DNA from 4 places in the Nonomuraea sp. NPDC050540 genome. Region 1 is predicted to be linked to each of the others. Evidence: riboswitches for the same ligand, from Rfam matches in the RefSeq annotation. Region 1 holds a riboswitch; each other region holds the start of a gene.

Evidence for each region. A riboswitch is a leader RNA that binds a small molecule or an ion and turns the genes downstream of it on or off. The one in region 1 is predicted to bind cyclic di-AMP.
Region 2: it holds a riboswitch for cyclic di-AMP, as region 1 does, so the genes downstream of both, ACIBI5_RS44005 (CHAP domain-containing protein) here and ACIBI5_RS09670 (C40 family peptidase) in region 1, are expected to answer to the same signal.
Region 3: it holds a riboswitch for cyclic di-AMP, as region 1 does, so the genes downstream of both, ACIBI5_RS11555 (C40 family peptidase) here and ACIBI5_RS09670 (C40 family peptidase) in region 1, are expected to answer to the same signal.
Region 4: it holds a riboswitch for cyclic di-AMP, as region 1 does, so the genes downstream of both, ACIBI5_RS54175 (D-alanyl-D-alanine carboxypeptidase family protein) here and ACIBI5_RS09670 (C40 family peptidase) in region 1, are expected to answer to the same signal.

Annotation. Positions count from the first base shown of each region.
Region 1 is NZ_JBITHA010000002.1:709,135-713,792, forward strand. Features, by position in the region: gene ACIBI5_RS09660 (branched-chain amino acid aminotransferase) at 1-526, opposite strand, end outside; gene ACIBI5_RS09665 (3-isopropylmalate dehydrogenase) at 856-1,911, opposite strand; cyclic di-AMP (ydaO/yuaA leader) riboswitch at 2,011-2,156, shown strand; gene ACIBI5_RS09670 (C40 family peptidase) at 2,184-2,786, shown strand; gene ACIBI5_RS09675 (ROK family protein) at 3,224-4,658, opposite strand, start outside.
Region 2 is NZ_JBITHA010000019.1:71,721-76,378, forward strand. Features, by position in the region: gene ACIBI5_RS44000 (oxidoreductase) at 63-992, opposite strand; gene ACIBI5_RS44005 (CHAP domain-containing protein) at 1,569-2,261, opposite strand; cyclic di-AMP (ydaO/yuaA leader) riboswitch at 2,275-2,411, opposite strand; gene ACIBI5_RS44010 (aldo/keto reductase) at 2,564-3,388, opposite strand; gene ACIBI5_RS44015 (hypothetical protein) at 3,473-4,393, shown strand; gene ACIBI5_RS44020 (DUF6716 putative glycosyltransferase) at 4,390-4,658, shown strand, end outside.
Region 3 is NZ_JBITHA010000003.1:263,998-268,655, reverse strand. Features, by position in the region: gene ACIBI5_RS11570 (glycosyltransferase family 4 protein) at 1-615, opposite strand, end outside; gene ACIBI5_RS11565 (M48 family metallopeptidase) at 612-1,886, opposite strand; gene ACIBI5_RS11560 (hypothetical protein) at 1,883-2,575, opposite strand; gene ACIBI5_RS11555 (C40 family peptidase) at 2,645-3,121, opposite strand; cyclic di-AMP (ydaO/yuaA leader) riboswitch at 3,186-3,349, opposite strand; gene ACIBI5_RS11550 (class I SAM-dependent methyltransferase) at 3,603-4,235, opposite strand; gene ACIBI5_RS11545 (LysR family transcriptional regulator) at 4,307-4,658, shown strand, end outside.
Region 4 is NZ_JBITHA010000046.1:86-4,743, forward strand. Features, by position in the region: gene ACIBI5_RS54160 (multicopper oxidase domain-containing protein) at 1-639, shown strand, start outside; gene ACIBI5_RS54165 (hypothetical protein) at 801-1,190, shown strand; partial or broken gene ACIBI5_RS54170 (LuxR C-terminal-related transcriptional regulator) at 1,238-1,339, opposite strand; gene ACIBI5_RS54175 (D-alanyl-D-alanine carboxypeptidase family protein) at 1,434-2,348, opposite strand; cyclic di-AMP (ydaO/yuaA leader) riboswitch at 2,361-2,503, opposite strand; gene ACIBI5_RS54180 (TetR/AcrR family transcriptional regulator) at 2,636-3,178, opposite strand; gene ACIBI5_RS54185 (tannase/feruloyl esterase family alpha/beta hydrolase) at 3,335-4,658, shown strand, end outside.

The sequences.
Region 1 (4,658 bases):
AGGCGGCGGGCGAGGCGATGACCATGAAGCGGTAGTTCTCGGACGGGTAGTTGACGCCGAGGCCGACCTGGGTGGCGATGATGAACGGGCGCAGGTAGAGGCTGTGGCCCTCGGTCGTGGGGACCCAGTCGCGGTCGGCCTGGACGAGGAGTTCGAGCGCCTCCACGAAGGTGTCTTCCGGCAGTTCCGGCATGGCCATGCGCGCGCAGGAGTGGTTGAAGCGGGCGGCGTTGGCGTAGGGGCGGAAGGTGACGATCGAGCCGTTCGCGTGCCGGTAGGCCTTGAGACCCTCGAAGAGTTCCTGCGCGTAGTGGAAGACGGAGGTCGCGGGGTCGAGCGTGAGCGGTCCATACGGCGTGAGGCGGGCGTCGTGCCAGCCGGTGCCCTCCGTGTAGTCGATCGAGACCATGTGATCGGTGAAGGCCTTCCCGAACCCGGGGCTCGCCAGTACCGCCTCGCGCTCTGCCGCGGTGCGAGCGTGGTCGGATAGCTGCACGTCGAAGCTGAGCTTCTGAGAGGTGGTCATGACGGAGATCCTTCTCTTTCTCTGAGGACTACCCTGCATCCATTCTGCGCCGGATCGGGTAGAGGGAACTTACTGCATCTAAAAGGACGACCGTTAGGGCGCAACGAAAACGCCCGGAGGCTCTCGCGAGCCACCGGGCGTGGGTGGTCAGGCGGCCGCGAGTGCGCTGGGGCGCCTGGGCCGCTTGTCAGGTCGGTACCGGGTGTTCACGAGCTGCGGGTTCGCGCGCTGCCTGCCGTACCTCCGCAGACTTCTTGTCAGACCCCGAGGGTGGGGGATCTCACGTTCTGCGGTACGGCGGGCCGCTCGTGGGCCGGTGGCCTGCGGCGTCAGGCGCCGCCGGATACTCGGGCGGCGAGGTCGTCGCCGATTTCCCGGGTGGTGCGGGCGGCGGCGTGCGAGAGGCGCTCGACGATGTCGTCGGCGACGGCCTGCTCGACGCGGGCGGCCTCGGCGGTCAGACCGAGGTGGTCCAGGAGCATGGCGACCGAGAGGATGGTGGCGGTCGGGTCGGCCTTGCTCTGCCCGGCGATGTCGGGGGCGCTGCCGTGCACCGGCTCGAACATGCTCGGCGCGGCGCCTTCGGGGTTGATGTTGCCGCTGGCCGCGAGGCCGATGCCACCGGCCACCGCGGCGCCGAGGTCGGTGATGATGTCGCCGAACAGGTTGTCGGTGACGATCACGTCGAAGCGCTCGGGCTGGTTGACGAAGAACATCGTGGCCGCGTCGATGTGCACGTAGTCGGTGGCGACCTCGGGGTACTCCTCGGCCACGCGGTCGAAGGTGCGCTGCCACAGGTCACCGGCGAAGGTGAGCACGTTGGTCTTGTGGACCAGCGTGAGCTTCTTGCGCGGGCGGCTCTGCGCCTTGGCGAAGGCGTAGCGGACGACGCGTTCGACGCCGTAGGCGGTGTTGATGGACTCCTGCGTCGCCACCTCGTACGGCGTGCCCTTGCGCATGGCCCCGCCGGTGCCGGCGTAGAGCGACTCGGTGCCTTCGCGGACGACGACGATATCGACGTTCTCGGCCGGTGTGTCGGCCAGCGGCGTCGCGACGCCGGGCAGCAGCTTGACCGGGCGCAGGTTGACGTAGTGGTCGAAGTCGAAGCGGATGCGCAGGAGCAGGTCGCGCTCCAGCAGGCCGGGCGGCACCTTGCGGGGGTCGCCGACGGCGCCGAGCAGGATCGCGTCGTAGCCGCGCAGCTCCTGCAGCACGGAGTCGGGTAGGACCTCGCCGGTCCTGGCGTAGCGGTCCGCGCCGAGGTCGTACTCGGTGATGTCGAACTTGGGACCGACCGCCTCGAGAACCTTGAGGCCCTCGGTCACGACCTCGGTACCGATGCCGTCTCCGGGGATGACGGCCAGGCGAATGCTACGCGACTCCATGGGCGGTACCTTACCGGGTCGTCTCGCCTGACGAGCAACCCATCTCATTTCCCGGACACTCCATTTTGCCCGATTTGCACGCTTTTGACTGTTTCGTTAGAGTCCCACCAGCCTAATCCGCACACCGCAGTGCGGAGCCGGGGACCCACCTCCCCCATTGGGGCGAATCGGCGCTTACCACGCCGTAGGGCGACTTCCAGGCCCGAGCCCGACAGCTAACCCGGTAGGCCTTGTGGAAGGACATTCCCCTGTCTCGCATCATCGCGACCGCTGTGCTCATCACCGTCTCCGGTGTCACCGCAGCCACCCTCGCATCCCCCGCCATCGCATCCCCCGCCTCCCCCGCTTCTCCCGCCTCCCCCGTCACCACCGTCGACCCCTACGACGTCACGCTGACCAGCCAGGGCCTCAAGGAAATCCAGGAGCGGCGGACGCCCAAGCCCAGCTGGCAGAAGGCCCTGGCCTACGCCATGGACAAGCGCGGCACCCCGTATGTCTGGGGCGGCACCACCAAACGCGGCTACGACTGCTCCGGCCTCATGCTCCGCGCCTACGAAAGCGCGGGCATCGAACTACCCCGCACCGCCGCCCAGCAGTACTCGGCGTTCTCCAGAAAGATCAGCTGGAAGAACCTGAAGCCCGGCGACCTGGTCTTCTTCTCGGGACTGGGGCACGTGGGCATGATCTCCCGGCCTGGGCACATGGTGCATTCGCCGCGTACCGGTGATGTGGTCAAGGAGGAAAAACTGAGCGCCTGGCGCCGCCGCGCCTTCGTGGGCGCCGTGCGTCCGGATCCGGCGGGCGTCAAACTCACCAACCAGCTCGAAAAGATCCGCCAAGCCCCCGCGCCCGTCATGCCCACCGCCACGCTGTGACGCGCCCGTTCTCCTGATCTTCTCCTGATCACCTGATAGCGCTGATCCCGCCGGCCCGTCGCGGCGAGCTGTCGCGGTTTCTCCCGTGCGTGGCTTCACTCACGCGCGGGAGAAACCACGGCCTCGGTCGCGCGGGCAATGTCGCGACTTTCTCACGCCGCGCGCGGGCTCTCGCGCGGGCCCTTTCGCGACTTTCTCACGCCGCGCGCGGGCTCTCGCGCGGGCCCTTTCGCGGTTTCTCCCGCGAGCGGCCCTGTCGCACGCGAGCTTCTGTCGCGTGGGGTTCTGCCACTGCAGGTTCTTCTCCTACGGCAAGCCACCCACCCCCACCCGCCGCACGTGGACCTCTCTGTCCAGGGAGACGGTCGTCCAGCGGGGGTGGCTGACCGCCGTAACGAGCGCACGCACAGGCGGCATCCCCCATACCCTCGCTGATCTCAGCCCATACGGGTGGAGAAGATCAGGTCCCAGGCGCGGCCCCTCGCATGGGCGACGGCGCCCAGCAACACCCCGCTGTCACCCAGAGCGCTGGCCACGATCGTGGGCCGGAGGGGCCCCAGTTCGCCGATTCGGCGTTGGATGGCGTCGCCCAGCAGGTCGAGGTTGTGTCCTACGCCGCCGGAGAGCACGATCACCTCCGGGTCCAGGACGGCGGCCACCGCCACGAGCAGCCCGCCGATCCGCCGGCCCTCCGCTGCCACGACCGACAGCGCCGCCGGATCGCCCCGTTCCGCGGCGGCGAAGATCTCCTTGGCCGTTCCCAGGGACAGCCCGGCGGCCCGCGCCGCCCGCACCACCCCCGGAGCCGCGGCCACGGTCTCGGTTGCCCCGTGCTCCCGCACGCTCGCATCCCCCTGATCCGCGCCGACCGCCTGCACGACACCGGGGAACGCTTCTCTGGCGCCCTGGACCGACGCCCCGGCAACAGATCCGGCACTCGATACCCCGGACGGCAGATCCGGGTCGGGCGTGCGCTGGGTGTCGGGCGTGCCCTGCGTGTCGGGGTTGGGTCCGCCGTCATGGCCAAGCCGCGCCTCCGAACCCGGCCGCGCCTCGGAGCCGGCCCAGGCGTCAGAGCCAGGCCGGGTGCCGGGGCCAGACCGCATGCCGGAGCCGGGTCGGGCCTCGGAGTTCTGCCGGGTGTCGGCGCTGGGCCGGGTGTTGGGGTTGGTGTCGGCGCTGGGTCGGGTGTTGGGGTTGGTGTCGGGGCTGGGCCGGGTGTCGGGGCTGGGGCTGGGGCTGGCGTTGGTCGTTGGGGGGTTGGGGCTTGGGCTGGTCGTTGGGGGGTTGGGGGTGGAGGGCTCGGGGGCGGGGGTGGGGAGGTCGTCGGTGGCGGGGAGGTAGGAGACCTCGCCTGCCGCGCCCCTGGCGCCCACGTACAGTTCGCCGTTGACGACTATGCCCATGCCCACGCCGGTGCCGATGGAGACCAGGGCGAAGTTGGACTTGCCCTGGCCCTCGCCGTACGCGTGTTCACCGACGGCGGCGAGGTTGATGTCGTTCTCGATGACCAGGTCGACGTTGAGGGCGGCGCGCAGGCGGTCGGCCAGGTCGGGGCCCGGGAGGTTGGGGGCGAAGTCCAGGCGGCCGGCGTTCTGGTCGTAGACGCCTGGGGAGCCTACGACGGCGCAGACGATCGCGGACCAGTCGAGTTCGGCTTCGCGGGCGGCCGCGCGGGCCAGGCGGGCGACGAGTTCGGCCAGTTCGGCCGATGTGCGCGCGGTGTTCCGGCCGTCGGTACGGCCGGCGAAAGTACCCCGGAGATCGGCCACCGCCACCCGGATCCAGTCGCGGCCGATGTCGATGCCTGCGACGTGGGCGGAGGCGGCGTTCACGTCGTAGAGGGAGGTCACGGGGCCGGGGCGGCCGGAA
Region 2 (4,658 bases), on a different contig from region 1:
TAGGAATGGCCGATCACGAATGAATAACGGGATGGGAGATCTATTTGAGGCGAAAGGGAGATCTATTTGGCGGGAGCCGTATCGGCGGGGAAGTCGTAATGGACGCCGGTGAGGGCTTCGGAGACTGTCCACAGGCGGGCGGCGACGGCGCGGTCCTTGGAGGCGGGGGAGGAGCCGACGGGGGCCGGGTAGCCGCGTGAGCCGAACGGGCCGTCGGGGCCGACGTAGGTGCCGCCGGCCAGGCCGCGTTCGGTGGCGGCGTAGAGGAGCGGCAGGGCGCCGCGTTCGGCGCTCTGGGCGAACAGCACGTTCCCCAGCCGGGAGCCGAACTCCAGGATCGGGTTGCCCTCCATGCGCGGGCCTGCGACCTGGAGGTTGGTGGCGGCGTAGCCGGGGTGGGCGGCGACGCTGGTCAGCGCGCCGGCGGCGCGGCGCTGCAGCTCATAGGCGAACAGCAGGTTGGCCAGCTTGGACTGCCCGTAGGCGGCCCACTTGCGGTAGGACCGTTCGCCCTGGAGGTCGTCGAAGTCGATGCGGCCCGTCTTGTGCATGCCGCTGCTGACGGTCACCACGCGGGGGTCGGGACGCTCCAGCAGCCGCGGCAGCAGCAGGCCGGTGAGCGCGAAGTGCCCGAGGTGGTTGGTCCCGAACTGCATCTCGAACCCGTCCACGGTCTGCCGGTACGGCAGCGCCATCACGCCCGCGTTGTTGACCAGCACGTCGAGACCGCCGGTGTACGCGGCGGCGAACGCTCGGACCGAGGCCAGATCGGCCAGGTCAAGTTGCCTGACCTCGATGGAGGCGTCGGGAGCCGCCTTCTTCATCAGCTGGGCGGCGGCCTCGCCCTTGGCGACGTCCCGGCAGGCCAGGACGGTGGTGGCCCCGCGCCTGGCCAGCTCACCCGCGGCGATCATCCCGACGCCGCTGTTGGCTCCCGTCACCACGGCCGCCAGGCCTGACAGGTCGCCGATGTCCGCTGCGGTCCATCCCATGACCCCTCCAAACGTGATCACCGTCACCCTAACCCGCCCACTCCCTCCCCGGTCATGAGACAACGCCGGGGTGGGACTTGAGGTCCCGGGGGAGCGTGGGCTGGGAGCCGGGTTGTATGGCCGGAGGTTCGCGGGATGGCGTGGCCGTGGGAGGGGCTGGCGGATCGGGGCGCGCACGGATGGAGTCGGCGCAGGTGAGGGGTGCGTGGGAGTGGGACGGGCCCACGGGGTGTGAGGGCGGGATGGGGGTACGCGACGACGGGGCGGCGGCGGGTGAGGGGTGCGCGGGGGCGGGGCGAGGGGGTGTCGGGGCGGGGCGGGGGTGGCGGCGGGTGAAGGGGTGCGCGGGGCGGGGCGTGTCAGGGCGGGGTGGGTGTGCGCGGGGGCGGGGCGAGGGGGTGTCGGGGCGGGGCGGGGGTGGCGGCGGGTGAAGGGGTGCGCGGGAGCAGCGGGGGAGTGTGGCGGTGGGGTGGGGAGGGTGCCGGAGGTTCGCGGGGTGGTGCCGGACATGGGAACGGCGCGCCCGGGGGGAGGGGGCGCGCCGTTCCTGGGAGGGAGAGTGGGGGGAAGGGGAAGTTAAGCCGAGTAGTCGGGGTAGCCGTAGCCGACGACCTGGGAGGCGGGGCGGATGCGCTCCTCGACCTTGCCGTTGCCGGTGTTGCCCTCGACGGTGGTGATGGTGCCGTTGCCGTTGTCCTTGATGACGAACCCGACGTGGTTGATGGAGTCGAGGCTCTTGCTGCCGCTCCACGAGAAGAAGACGACGGCTCCGGGCTTCGCGCCGGTGCCCCATCGGTTGTTGTTCTTGAACCACTTGGCGTGGGTGACGGTGTAGGCGTCCCAGCCGACGGTGGTGCGGGCGCCGGTCTCTTCGCCGACCCAGCTGACGAACATGGCGCACCATGCGGCGTTCAGGTAGGCCTGGCGGTTGCCGCCGTCGCGCTTGACGGTCTCGGCGGCGCGGGGGGAGGACATGTACCACTTCTGGAACTTGGTGCCGCCGCCCCTGGAGTCCTCGCGGGTGCCGATCTGCTTCTTGGCCAGCGCGAGGACCTGGGCCGCCGTGGGCTTGGGCCGGTCGCTGCCGGCCTTCTTGCCGGGCTCGGCCTGGACGACGGTTTCCGGGACGCCCTTGGCGGCGGCGGACGCGGCGTGCGTCTCGGCCTGGGCGGGGTGTGTCGCGAACGCCGCGGTGGCGGCGATGGTCACGCCGAGAGCGGCGCGGGTGAGGTCGATCTTGGGGGCACGGGTAAGACGATGCTTCGCCATCGGGTGGGGTGACTCCTTGCTTCCATGCCGCTTACCGGGTTAGCTGACGGGTTCGGGCATGGAAGCTGCCCTACGGCGCGTGGCGCCGATTCACCCCAAAGGACCTGGGTCCCCGGTTCCGCGAGGGTGCGGATTCAGCGGTCACAGGCAAAGCCTGTGATGTGTGTGCGATGGTCTGGCAACGAACGGGTAGCCCGGACGTATGCCTTGGATGACCTGAAGGTAATACATGGGGCAAGGGGATTACAAACTCATAAATGACCATCCAAGGCTTGGTGCGGCCAAAAGGCCGCACCAGCCGGTCATCCCATCCAGTTAAAATTTGCCGGATCAGGTCCCAGACGGGTGCCGTTGTTGAGGGCTCCTATGGCAGCCATGTCCTCCGGGTCGAGCGTGAAGCCGAAGACCTGGATGTTCTCCCTGATCCGCGCCGGCGTGACCGACTTGGGGATCACCACGTTGCCGAGCTGGATGTGCCAGCGGAGCACGATCTGCGCGGGTGATTTGCCGTGTTTTCCGGCCAATGTGGCGAGGGCGGGGTCGTTCAGCAGGCCCTTGCCCTGGCCCAGCGGGCTCCACGCCTCGGTGAGGATTCCGTTGGCCTCGTGGAAGGCGCGCAGTTCGATCTGGGGGAAGTTCGGGTGCAGTTCGATCTGGTTGATCGAGGGGGTGATCTCGGCCTCGTCGATGAGCCTGGTGAGGTGCTCCACGCCGAAGTTCGATACGCCGATCGCGCGCGCCCGGCCGTTTCGGTAGATCTTTTCCAGGGACTTCCATGCCTGGAGGTATTTGTCCTGATCTGGAACCGGCCAGTGGATGAGATAGAGGTCGACGTAGTCGAGGCCCAGACGGGCCAGGCTCTCCTCGAAGGCCTCCTCGGCGCGGCCGTGGTCGGCGTTCCAGAGCTTGGTCGTGATGAACACCTTCTCCCGTGGCAGCCCCGACTCCCGGAAGGCGCGGCCCACCCCTTCCTCGTTGTAGTAGAGCCTGGCGGTGTCGATATGGCGGTATCCCGCCTGAAACGCGGTGGCGACCGCGCGTTCGGCCTCGTCGTCGGGCACCTGCCAGACGCCGAAGCCGAGCTGCGGGATCTGCACACCGTCGGTGTTGAGCAGCAGCGAGTTCATGCGACCCATTGTTCATATGGCGTTCCCTGCGGCTTAAGGCGACCGGGCTAGCTTGAACCCGTCGTGAAGAAGCAATGGGCTTGGGTGGAATCGCCGCTCCAGATGCTCTGCGCCGTCGAGGCCCACCACGCCGGGCTGCTCGGTGAGCGCACGGTCATCGTGCCGAGGGCGCGTCAGCGCGCACTCGTGGCCACGCGCCGCGAGCTGGCCGGGCTCGACCTGCCCGACGGGCTCGAGCTGGCCAGGCCGAGCGAGGAGATGCCGCGACCGGTCCAGGTGGTCGGTGACGCCTTCTCCGGGCGGGTGCAGCTGCGCTGGCTGACCTCGCGGCCGGGCCGCATCGTCATCGTGGACGACGGGCTGGCCACGCTCCGGCTGCTTGAGCTGCTGGCCGCGGGGCCGTATCGGGCGCTGCTGAGGGCCAGGCACAAGGCGGGACTGCCGCGCAGGGTCCTCGGGACGGCGGCGGCGCTCAGGCTGGCCGCCTCCAGCACCGCGGTGTTCACCGCGCTGCCCGTCAAGGACGACCTCGCCGGCGCCGTGCGCGAGCGCGGCATCGACCTCATCTGCCACGACTTCGGCTGGCTGCGCGCGCAGCCCCTGCGCTCGCCCGGCCCGGCCGAGCGCACGGTCGTGCTCGGCACCTCGCTGGTCCGCAACGGGCTCGTGCACCGCGAGCGCTACCTGCGCTGGCTGACGGAGCTGGCCGCCAGCGAGCCGCTCGCCTACTTTCCCCACCGCCGCGAGGACCCCGTCGATGTGGCCGTGATCAGCGAACGGCCCGGCATCACCGTGCACGACGCCGGGGTACCCGCCGAACTCACGCTTCGCGGCCTGGACGCGAGCCAGCGCGTCCTGAGCCTGCCCTCGACCGCCATCACCTCGCTGCGTGTGCTGCTCGGCACCCGCGGGGTCGCGGTCGAACCGGTCGAGGTGCCGGACGACTGGTGGACCAGCCGGGCGGCCCCGGCGCTTCGCTCACATCTGACGGGGGTTGCCGGGTGAGGATCCTGGCCGTTGCCGACTCTGACTCGTATCTGAAGTGGGCGGCCTGCCTGCTCGCCGACCTGCCCGGGGACTGGGAGCGCGATCTCGCGGTGGTCCGCACGCCGATCGTGCCCTCGCCGCTGCAGATCGCCGCCGCCGTCGGCGACGGTCCCCTGCCGCCGGTGCTGTCGGCGCGGTCCTTGCGGCGTACGGCGCAGCGGACCAGACCCGACGCGATCGTGGTGGCGTGCACGGGCCCGGTGGTGGACGTGCTGGTCGCCGA
Region 3 (4,658 bases), on a different contig from region 1:
CCTCGGCCAGGCCCTGATCAGCTGGTCCTGCCCCTTGCGCCGCACCAGCCGGGACACGCACACGACCACCGGTCCCCCGAAGGAGCCGGCGGGCGCCACACCGGGGTGGAAGGCCGCCGTGTCGACGCCGGGCGCCAGCCGTACCAGCTTGGCGGCGGGAACGACCCCGGCGAGCCGCGCGCGTGTGTACTCCCCCAGGTAGGTCACCACGTCGGCGTGCGCGCCGATGCGGCGCAGCACGCCGCGCAGGAGTGGCGTGCTCGCCCAGGACGCCTCGTGGCCGTGCGTCAGCATCACCACGCGCCGCGCCCCCGCCGCGCGCAACCGGGGCGCGAGCAGCCCCAGGGGAGCCGCGGCGCCGAAGACCACCGTGTCGGCGCCGAGGCGGGTCACGAGCCGCGCGGCCCGCCGCGCGACGCCGGGCGTGGGCAGCATGAGCGAGGTGGGGTGCCGGACGATGGGGTACGGCTGCCGCCGGTCGAACTCGGCGCTGCCCGCCCAGGCGGGCGCGTAGACGACGACTCCGGGGGTGCGCACCGCAAGCCCGTGCACGAACGACTGGATGCCACCCTGACGCGGCGGGAAGTCGTTCGTGACGATGAGGACGCGCCTCACGGCTCCGGGACGCCGTTCAGCAGCGCCCAGGAGCGGGCCATGGCGATGCGCTGCGGCGCGGTGGGGTGGGAGGAGTACAGGACGTACTCGACGGCGTCCGGCGCGAGGTCGGAGATGTTGGTCGTGGCCAGCCGCTTCTGCATGGCCGTGAACGTCGCCGGGTCGCGGGTGAGGTCGAGCGCGTGGGCGTCGGCGCGCGCCTCGACGTGGCGGCTGACGACGTTCTGGGCGGGTCCCGACAGGACGGTGGCCAGGCTCATCAGGCCCATGACGGCGCCCACGGCCAGGGGTTCGGTGATGGCGGTGACGCGGGCGCGCCGCCGTACCAGCGGGAAGAGCGCGAACAGCAGGGCGGCGCCGAACGCGGCGCCCAGCGCGCCGATGAGCGTGCCGTTGAGCACGTCGTTGTACTTGGCGTGGCCGAGTTCGTGGGCGACGACGAGCTCGACCTCCCGCTCCGGCGCCTTGAGCAGCGTGTCGTAGACGACGATGCGGCGAGTGGCGCCGAAGCCGGAGACGTAGGCGTTGAGCGCGGTCGTGCGGCGGGAGGCGTCGGCGACGAGCACGTCCTCGACCGGTACGCCGTCGCGCTCGGCCATGGCCAGCAGGCCGGTACGCAACTGGGACGGCGGCATGGGCCGGAAGTCGTTGAACAGCGGCTCGAAGACGACCGGATACACGAACGAGGCGGCGACGGTCAGCGCGGCGGCGCCCACGGCGGCGGGCACCCACCAGCGCCGGAACCTGCGCGCCAGGCCCACCAGCGCCACGATCATGATGGACAGCAGCACGACCCTGACCGCGATGTTCTTCAGCCGGTCGCCGCTCCAGCCCGCCCAGTCCTGCGTGGACAGGCCGAACTCGCGCAGCCGTACCTCGAACCACATGCCGAGCGGCCAGCGCACGACCTCGACCAGCACGGTGAGCAGCAGCACGCCCAGCACGACCCGCACCCACCACGGGCCCTTGAGCCGCCCGAGGACCTTCGCGCCGAGCGGCGTGGCGACCAGCAGCCCGGCGAACAGGATCGTGAGACCGAACGACAGGTACGACGGCACGCTGGTGGCCGCGTCGAACGCCTGCGACCTGGCGATCTCGGCGGCGGAGAAGTCGCGGGCCGGATCGGGGGCGACCCGGGGCGCTCCCGGCGGCAGCGCCCGCCAGGGCGTGGTGAACGCGGCGACCGCGACCACGACGGCGCCGAGCGCGACGGCGGCGATCCCGGCCTGCCGGTGTACCCGCGCGGGGGCCTTGTCCCGCTGATCGGTCACTCGAGTTCCTCCCGTAGATAGGCGCGCCATCCGGCGACGAGCTCGCCGGACGGCAGGGGCAGGGCCCGCTCCACGCCCAGCCGCCGCGCGTCGCGGTAGAGCCTCACCAGCCTGTCCTCGCCGAAGCGCGCGGCCAGGAAGCGACACGCCAGCCAGGCCTCCTGGTAGGACTGTGCCAGCCGCGCGGCCCCGGGCGCGAACGCGTCCGCCCCGGGCAGTTTCCCTGGCACCCGTCCGGCCCGTACCTCGGTGGCGAGTTCGGCCGCCGCCACGGGCACGGCCAGGCCCGCGTCCTTGTAGGCCACGTAGTCGGCGAACCCCTCGTACAGCCAGGCGGGCAGTCCGGCGGTGCCGGCGGCGACGTGGGTGAGCTCGTGGGCGAGGACGACGTCGCGTCCGGTGGGGGTGAGTTTGGCGTAGTTCTCCGGGATCACGATGACCCTGCCGTCGTGGGCGATCGCGGCCAGCCCCTCGACCGAGCCCACGCCGGCGGTCCGCGCCGCGTGTGCGGCGTCCTCGGCGAGTTCGACGCTGGGCCGTACCCGCTGGCCGAGGATCGCCGCGACGCGCACCGCCGCCCGCTCGGCGCGCCGCTGAAGGTCCGCTTCCGCATCGGGCGCCCGTTCGGGGGCGCAGCCCAGCGTGAGGACCAGGAGGGCCGCGAGCGCGGCGCGACGGCTCACGACCACGGCCCCGATGGTAGCCGGACGCGCGAAGGCCCCGTCCCGGGAGGGGACGGGGCCTTTCGGACCGGGCGACTACAGACCGGGCCGGACGGCTCCCGCGAAGGACGACTTGCGCCATCCGCTGAGCCGCTCGATGCGCACCCGCTTGCCGGAACTCGGCGAGTGGACCATCTTGCCGTTGCCGACGTACATGCCGACGTGGCCTCGACCGCGGAAGAACAGCAGGTCACCCGGCTGTAGAGACTTCCACGAGATCTTCTTCTTGATGCGCGCGTACTGGCTGTGCGTCACGCGGGGGATCTTGACTCCGGCCTTCTTCCAGGCGAACTGGACGAGACCGGAGCAGTCGAAGGCGCCGGGTCCCGTTCCACCGTAGCGGTACGGGTCGCCGATCTGCGCCCTTGCCGCGGAGACGGCCTTGCGGGCCTTGCTCTTCTGCCGGGCAGTCGTCGACTGCGTCGCCGTCTTGGCCGAGGTGGTGGTCTTGGCCGTGGTACGCGCCTGGGCCGCCGGGGCATGGAGGGCGAACCCTCCGGCCGTCACGGTCATGGCGAGCGCCGCGCCACCGAGAACAAGACGGGGGTTGTGCAGGGAGGTAGACAGGATTTCTCCTTGGTTCTTCCACGAACGCCTACCGGGTTAGCTGACGGATTCGGGCCTGGAAGTCGCCCTACGGCACGCTGAACGCGCCGATTCACCCCTTGATCCCGGGGGAATGGGATCGGTGGTTCCCCGGCTCCGTGCCTCCTGGCTGCACGGACTCGGCAGGTCGCGGCCCCTGGTCATACGGGGGCGACCGGCGGATCTCTATGGGTCCTCATCGAGCCCGGACGGGGCCGATGCCGGTTCGCGGCGCCATGGCTTGTTCGCCGCGACGCCAGAACGTACTCCCGGGTTCATGACCCGGCAAAGTCCCGGCAAAGTTGTAAAGATCAGATAAAGGACCTTGTCAGGACGGGAACTCCTGCTGGACAGCGGGGTCCCGTTACTCAAATGTGACCCTCCTCACACTTGGAGCTCCAGGGGTGAGTCAGGTCCCATCCGCCCCTCCTGTCACACGCGTCACAGCGGTCAGCCGGAAGCCCGTCGGCGTGTGCCGTACCTCTTCGATCTCCTTCAGCCGCGCGGCGTGCTCGCCGCCGAGATAGCGGAACAGGTACGGCACGCGCCGCCTCCGCCGGATCTCGAACCGGGCGGCGATGGCGTCGAGCATGTCCTCCGCGGGCGAGTGATCGACGTGCGCCTCGCGCCAGCGGGTCATCGGGTCGCGCTCGGGCCCGTCGAAGCGGCCGAGCAGGGTTCCGGCGTCGTAGAACCAGGTGGCGGCGGCCTCGTCGGCCCAGTCCCAGGCGAACTCGTCCACCACGAGCAGCCCGCCCGGCCTCAGCAGCGCGGCCGCCCGGTCGAGTGCGGCCTCCAGCGGATGCATGTGGTGCAGCGACAGTGACAGCACGATGACGTCGAACGGGTCGTCCTCGTAGACGGTCAGGTCGGCGCGCTTGGCGGGCACGCCCGCCGCGAGCGCCGCGGCCGGGTCGAGGTCGATGGCGGTGACGTCGTGGCCGCTCGCGATCAGCGCACCGGCCAGCGCGCCGTCGCCGCAACCGGCGTCGAGAACGCGGGCGGGAGCCTCGGGCAGCGCGGAGAGAATCCAGGTATCCATGGGTCCGATCGTGCAGCGAGCGATCCATGCGCACCACTGCGGGTTCGGCATGAAAGACATAAGCTCCATGCATGCTTGACGTCTGGTCGCTGAAGGTGCTGTCAGAGGTGGGACGGCTCGGGTCGTTCTCGGCGGCCGCCGAGGCGCTGTCCATGACCCAGCCGGCCGTCTCCCGGCAGATCGCCGCGCTGGAGCGCCGGTCGGGGGTGCTGCTGTTCCACCGCCTGCCACGCGGCGTACGGCCCACCGGCGCCGGGCAGGCCGCCCTGGAGCAGGCCGCGCACGTGCTCGACGGGATCGCGCTGCTGGAGACCCGGCTGGCCGCGCACGCGTCGGGCGAGCACGGGCGGGTGCGCGTACAGGCGTTCCCGAGCGCCGTCACCGCGTTCGTGCCCGAGTGCTTTCGCGTCTTCGCCGCCCGTC
Region 4 (4,658 bases), on a different contig from region 1:
GGAGCATCCATCACCCACACCGACGGCTTCGCCGTACAGCCGAAGGACGTCGACGCGCTGCTCGTCGGCATGGGCGAACGCTACGACGTGCTGGTCACCCTCAAGGACGGCGTCTTCCCGCTGGTCGCGCTCGCCGAAGGCAAGGCCGCCGCGGCTCGCGCGCTGGTCCGCACCAGCCCCCAGTCCGCGGCGCCCAAGCCCGGCCAACGTCCGCGTGAGCTCGATGGCGAGGTGGTCCGCTACGCGAAGCTCCAACCTCATGAGCAGGTACGGCTGCCGCAACGGCGGCCCGACCGCACCGTCAGGCTGGAGCTCACCGGCACCATGGCGGCCTACGACTGGGCGATCAATGGCAAGAAGTACGACCCCGAGACCGTCGCGCCGGTGCGCTCGGGAGAGAGGGTGCGCCTTTCCTTCGTCAACCGGACGACCATGTGGCACCCCATGCATCTCCACGGGCACACCTTCGCCCTGCCGTCCGGCATCCGCAAGGACACCGTCATCGTGCTGCCCGGCAGCACACTCAACGTGGACTTCGACGCGGACAACCCGGGGTTGTGGATGATCCACTGCCACAACATCTATCACGCGGAATCCGGCATGATGACCCTCCTGGGCTATGCGGCGGGCAGCCGATAGCCACTCGCCGGGCTCTGGCGAGTGCCCGGGGAATCAAGCCTGCCACCGACCAGCAGCGCCACCGTGCGGAGGTGCTGGAATCGCCCCGTGTGAAACGGCCCAGCACGCCCTCGAAGATCGGCCGAATCTACTATTGTTCATAGTAGATGAAGGTGAGATGGATGCGCATACACGCACAGCAGGACACGACCCTGACCCAGGCGCTCAAGGAGCGACTGGCCGACTGGTCCAATCGCTCCGGCATCCAGGTGGAGACATGGGCACTGCCCGCCGAGGAGGTACCCGATCGGGTGGCCGAAGCGGTGCTCGCGTGTGTCACCGAGGTTTTGGCCGTCGTCGAGGAGCGAGCCAGGGCCGCGATGGTGTCCGTCGCCGTCACCACCAGCACGAACGGCCTGCTCTTCACGGTGAGCGCTGACGGCATGGGCTTCGACGCGAAGGATGCCGGCTTGCGCGCCGCCCTTGCCGCCACGCCGGGGACCGTCTCGATCAATGTCACCCCGGACGGCTTCACCGTCAGAGGCGCCGTCCCGCGGGAGCGCCGGCAGTGACATCCATTCATGGGGGCGGGGGCATCATGGGAACGTGATTGTGGAGGGCGGATGAGGCCTCGCTTGGAGGCTGCGGCGACGGCGGCGGTTCGGGAGTCGACGCCGAGTTTGGCGTAGATGCGCACCAGATGGGTCTTGACCGTGCCTTGACCATGACCGACGGCGAACTCACCGAGGAAGCCGCGATACCGGTCCCCTGACCGCCACCTGGGAGGTCAGCGCCGGCGTCTACGCCCCCCTGGGTCAGCGTTGCCCGCCGGCCGCCCAGTCGAGCAGCCTCTGAGCGGTCTGGAAGCGGCGGGTGGAGCTGGTCTCTCCAAGAATCACACCGGCCAGCTGCCGGCCCTCACGATCGGCGGCGAAGGAGAGCGTGTAGCCGGCGGCCCGGGTGTAGCCGGTCTTCAGGCCGACGGCGCCCGGCTTGCCAAGGAGCCGATTCGTGTTCCGCCAGGAGTAGGCGCGGTGCTCCGCCGTGGCGGACACCGAGCGATACCGGCTGGAGGCGACCTTCTTGAGCGTCTGACTGCCCAGGGCGGCCTGGGCCAGCCGCGTCTGGTCGCGTGCGGTGGAGTAGCCGCCCCCCTTTGCGGGCATCCCGTCGGCGTTGACGTAGAGCGTGTCCCGCATGCCGAGCTCGCGAGCGGCGGCGTTCATCTTCGCGGTGAACGCGTCGACGCCCGGGCCGTACACGCGGGCGAGCGCGTGGGCGGCATCCGCGCCGGAGGGCAACAGCAGGGCGTACAGCAGATTCTCTACGGTCAGCCGGTCGCCGGCGCGCAGGCCGGCCACCGAGGCACCGTCCTTCGAGGCGTAGCGAACATCCCCAGAGGTGACCTTGACGACGTCACTCGGCTTGGCCTCCTTCAGCACGGTGTAGGCGGTCATCACCTTGGTGATGCTGGCCACGGGCAAACGAAGATCGGCCTTCTTGCTGAAGTAGACCTTGCCGGTCTTGGTGTCGATCACGTGAGCCGCACGGCCGAGCACCGTGGGGGCGTGCGCCGCGGCTTCCTGAACGTGGGAGCGGGACGTCGGCGGGTCGTCGGGCCCGACCGGAGGGGTGGCCTGCGCAGCGGTGGCGCAGGCGGTCATGGCGAGCGCGGTGACGGCAAGGCCGAGCAGCGCGCGGTTCAGCCGGTTCTTGAGATCGGTGGGCATGAAGGACTTTGCTCCTTGCTTCCATGCCGCCTACCGGGTTAGCTGACGGGTTCGGGCTGGGAAGTGCCCTACGGTCGCCGTCGAGCGAGCGTCCGATTCACCCCAAGAAGAGTGGGTCCCCGGCTCCGTGAAAATGGATTCGGCGGCCGGACGTCGTCCTGCGGGTTCCCCAGGAGACGCACGGTCCGGGCAATGAAAAGGCAACGAACTCGTCTAGGGTCCGCCACGCAATGCCCGAGACACTACCAAAAAGTACATATCGTGCAAACAGTACATTTACCCCCTTCTTACGACGGGCGGGCCAGACCAAGCACGATCAGGTCGAACAGCTCCTGGAACGCCTCCGCGTTCGTCCGGCCGAGATGCTCGAGCACCTCCGGATCCTGCAGCCGGTCCAGGGCGGCGTAGATCACCTCCGCCACGAGGCGCGCGTCCGTTTCGCGGAATGCGCCGCCGTCTATGCCCTCCTGGATGAGTGCGGCGGCGACGGACGTGGCGAACCGGTAATGCTCCTGGAACAGCCGGCGGATTCCCGGCTGCCCGGCGACATCGACCGAGAACGCCCGAGCCGCGCGGGTCAGCGCCCCACTGGCCGCGGACATGTAGGCGTGGACTCGCCCGAGCGGCTCCTCCAGCGCCCTCGCCTGAGCCATCGCCCGCCGGCCGACGCGCTGCAGAAACCGGTCGACGACGAGCGCGACGAGCTCGTCCTTGCTGGGCGCCAGGTCATAGAGGGTACGCCGCGAGCAGTGCAGCCGGGCGGCGAGTTCCTGAATCGTCAGCCGGCGAAATCCCTCCCGAAGGAAGATCTCCTCCAGCTCGGCGAGCACGCTTTCCTGCCGGCTCGTGAAGGAACGCCCGAGCGAGAGGGCGACGGGCGGTCGAGGATATCCGGTCATGCCTGCACTTTCGGGGATGCCGACTCTCGGGGTACCGTGAAGGGTACCAGGTACTCAAAAATAGTACCCCCTGTGTTTGGAGGCGGAATGCGCCGACCCAGCCGAACCAAGGTGGGCATCATCTCGTGCCTGCCGCTGGCCGCCGCCCTCGTCGCGGTCGGCGATCCCGTACGGGCGGACGCCGGCCGATGCGCGGCCCTGATGAACGCGACCGTGACCGACACGACGATCACCCGAGTCACGACGGTGACCGCGACGACCTCGGTACCGGAGCACTGCCTGGTCGACGCCTATGTCACCACGCCGGGCGACGCGACCGTCCCCAGCAATCGGGTGAACTTCCGCTTGGGCCTGCCGGCCGCGTGGAACTCGGACTTCTACTTCCAGGGCGTGGGCGGGCTCGCCGGGCACATCGTTCCGTTCGACGAGGGGCTGAGACGCGGCTACGCCTCGGCCGCCACCGACACCGGACACCAAGGCGCGAGCCCGTTAGGCCACCCCGAACTCGACGGCAGGTGGGCGCTCGGCAACCGGCCCAAGCAGATCGACTACGCCTACCGAGGCGTCCACGTCAGCACGGTCGCGGCGAAGGCGATCACCGCGATCCACTACGGGCGCGACACGCGCAAGGCCATCTTCAACGGGTGCTCCAACGGGGGACGGCAGGGCCTCATGGAGGTCCAGCGCTACCCCGCGGACTATGACGGAGTGATCGCCGAGGCCCCCGCGTTCGCCGCAGGCGACACGTTCCTGCGCTGGATCTCGCAGGCACAGGCACAACTGGCCACCTCCGGGTCCTGGCTGTCGCCCAGCACGCTGCCGATCCTCTCGGCGGAATCGCTGAAGCGGGGCGACGCCCGGGACGGGCTGACCGACGGCCTGGTCGCCGATCCGCGCAAGGCGGCCGTCAACCCCGGCCGGCTCGTCGGCCCCGGCAAGCTGACCCGGGCCCAGGCCGCCGCCGCACGGACCATCTATCGTGGACCCGGGCCGCTCCGGGGACATCCCGCCGGACACGAGGAGCTGTGGCGGTCCTACATCACCGGCTCGGCGCCCCCGCAGATGGGACCCGACGGCAAGCTCGTCTTCCCCTTCAGCCTGGCCGCACCGTTGTCGTACACGTTCGCCAACGAGTTCCTGCGGTACTTCCTGTTCAGCGATCCGAGCTATGACCTCACCAGGTTCGACCTCGCCAAAGATCGGCCGGCCGTCGAACGGATACGCGCGCTGCTTGACGCGACCGACCCCGACCTCACGGCCTACAGGGCCCGAGGCGGCAAGCTGCTCATGGTGCACGGCTGGTCCGACCCCGCCTTGAGCGGTACGGCCCCGGTCGCGTACCACAGGAAGGTCGTCGCCGAGATGGGCGCGGCGCGGACCGCCGGCTTCTTCCGCCTGTTCATGGCACCCG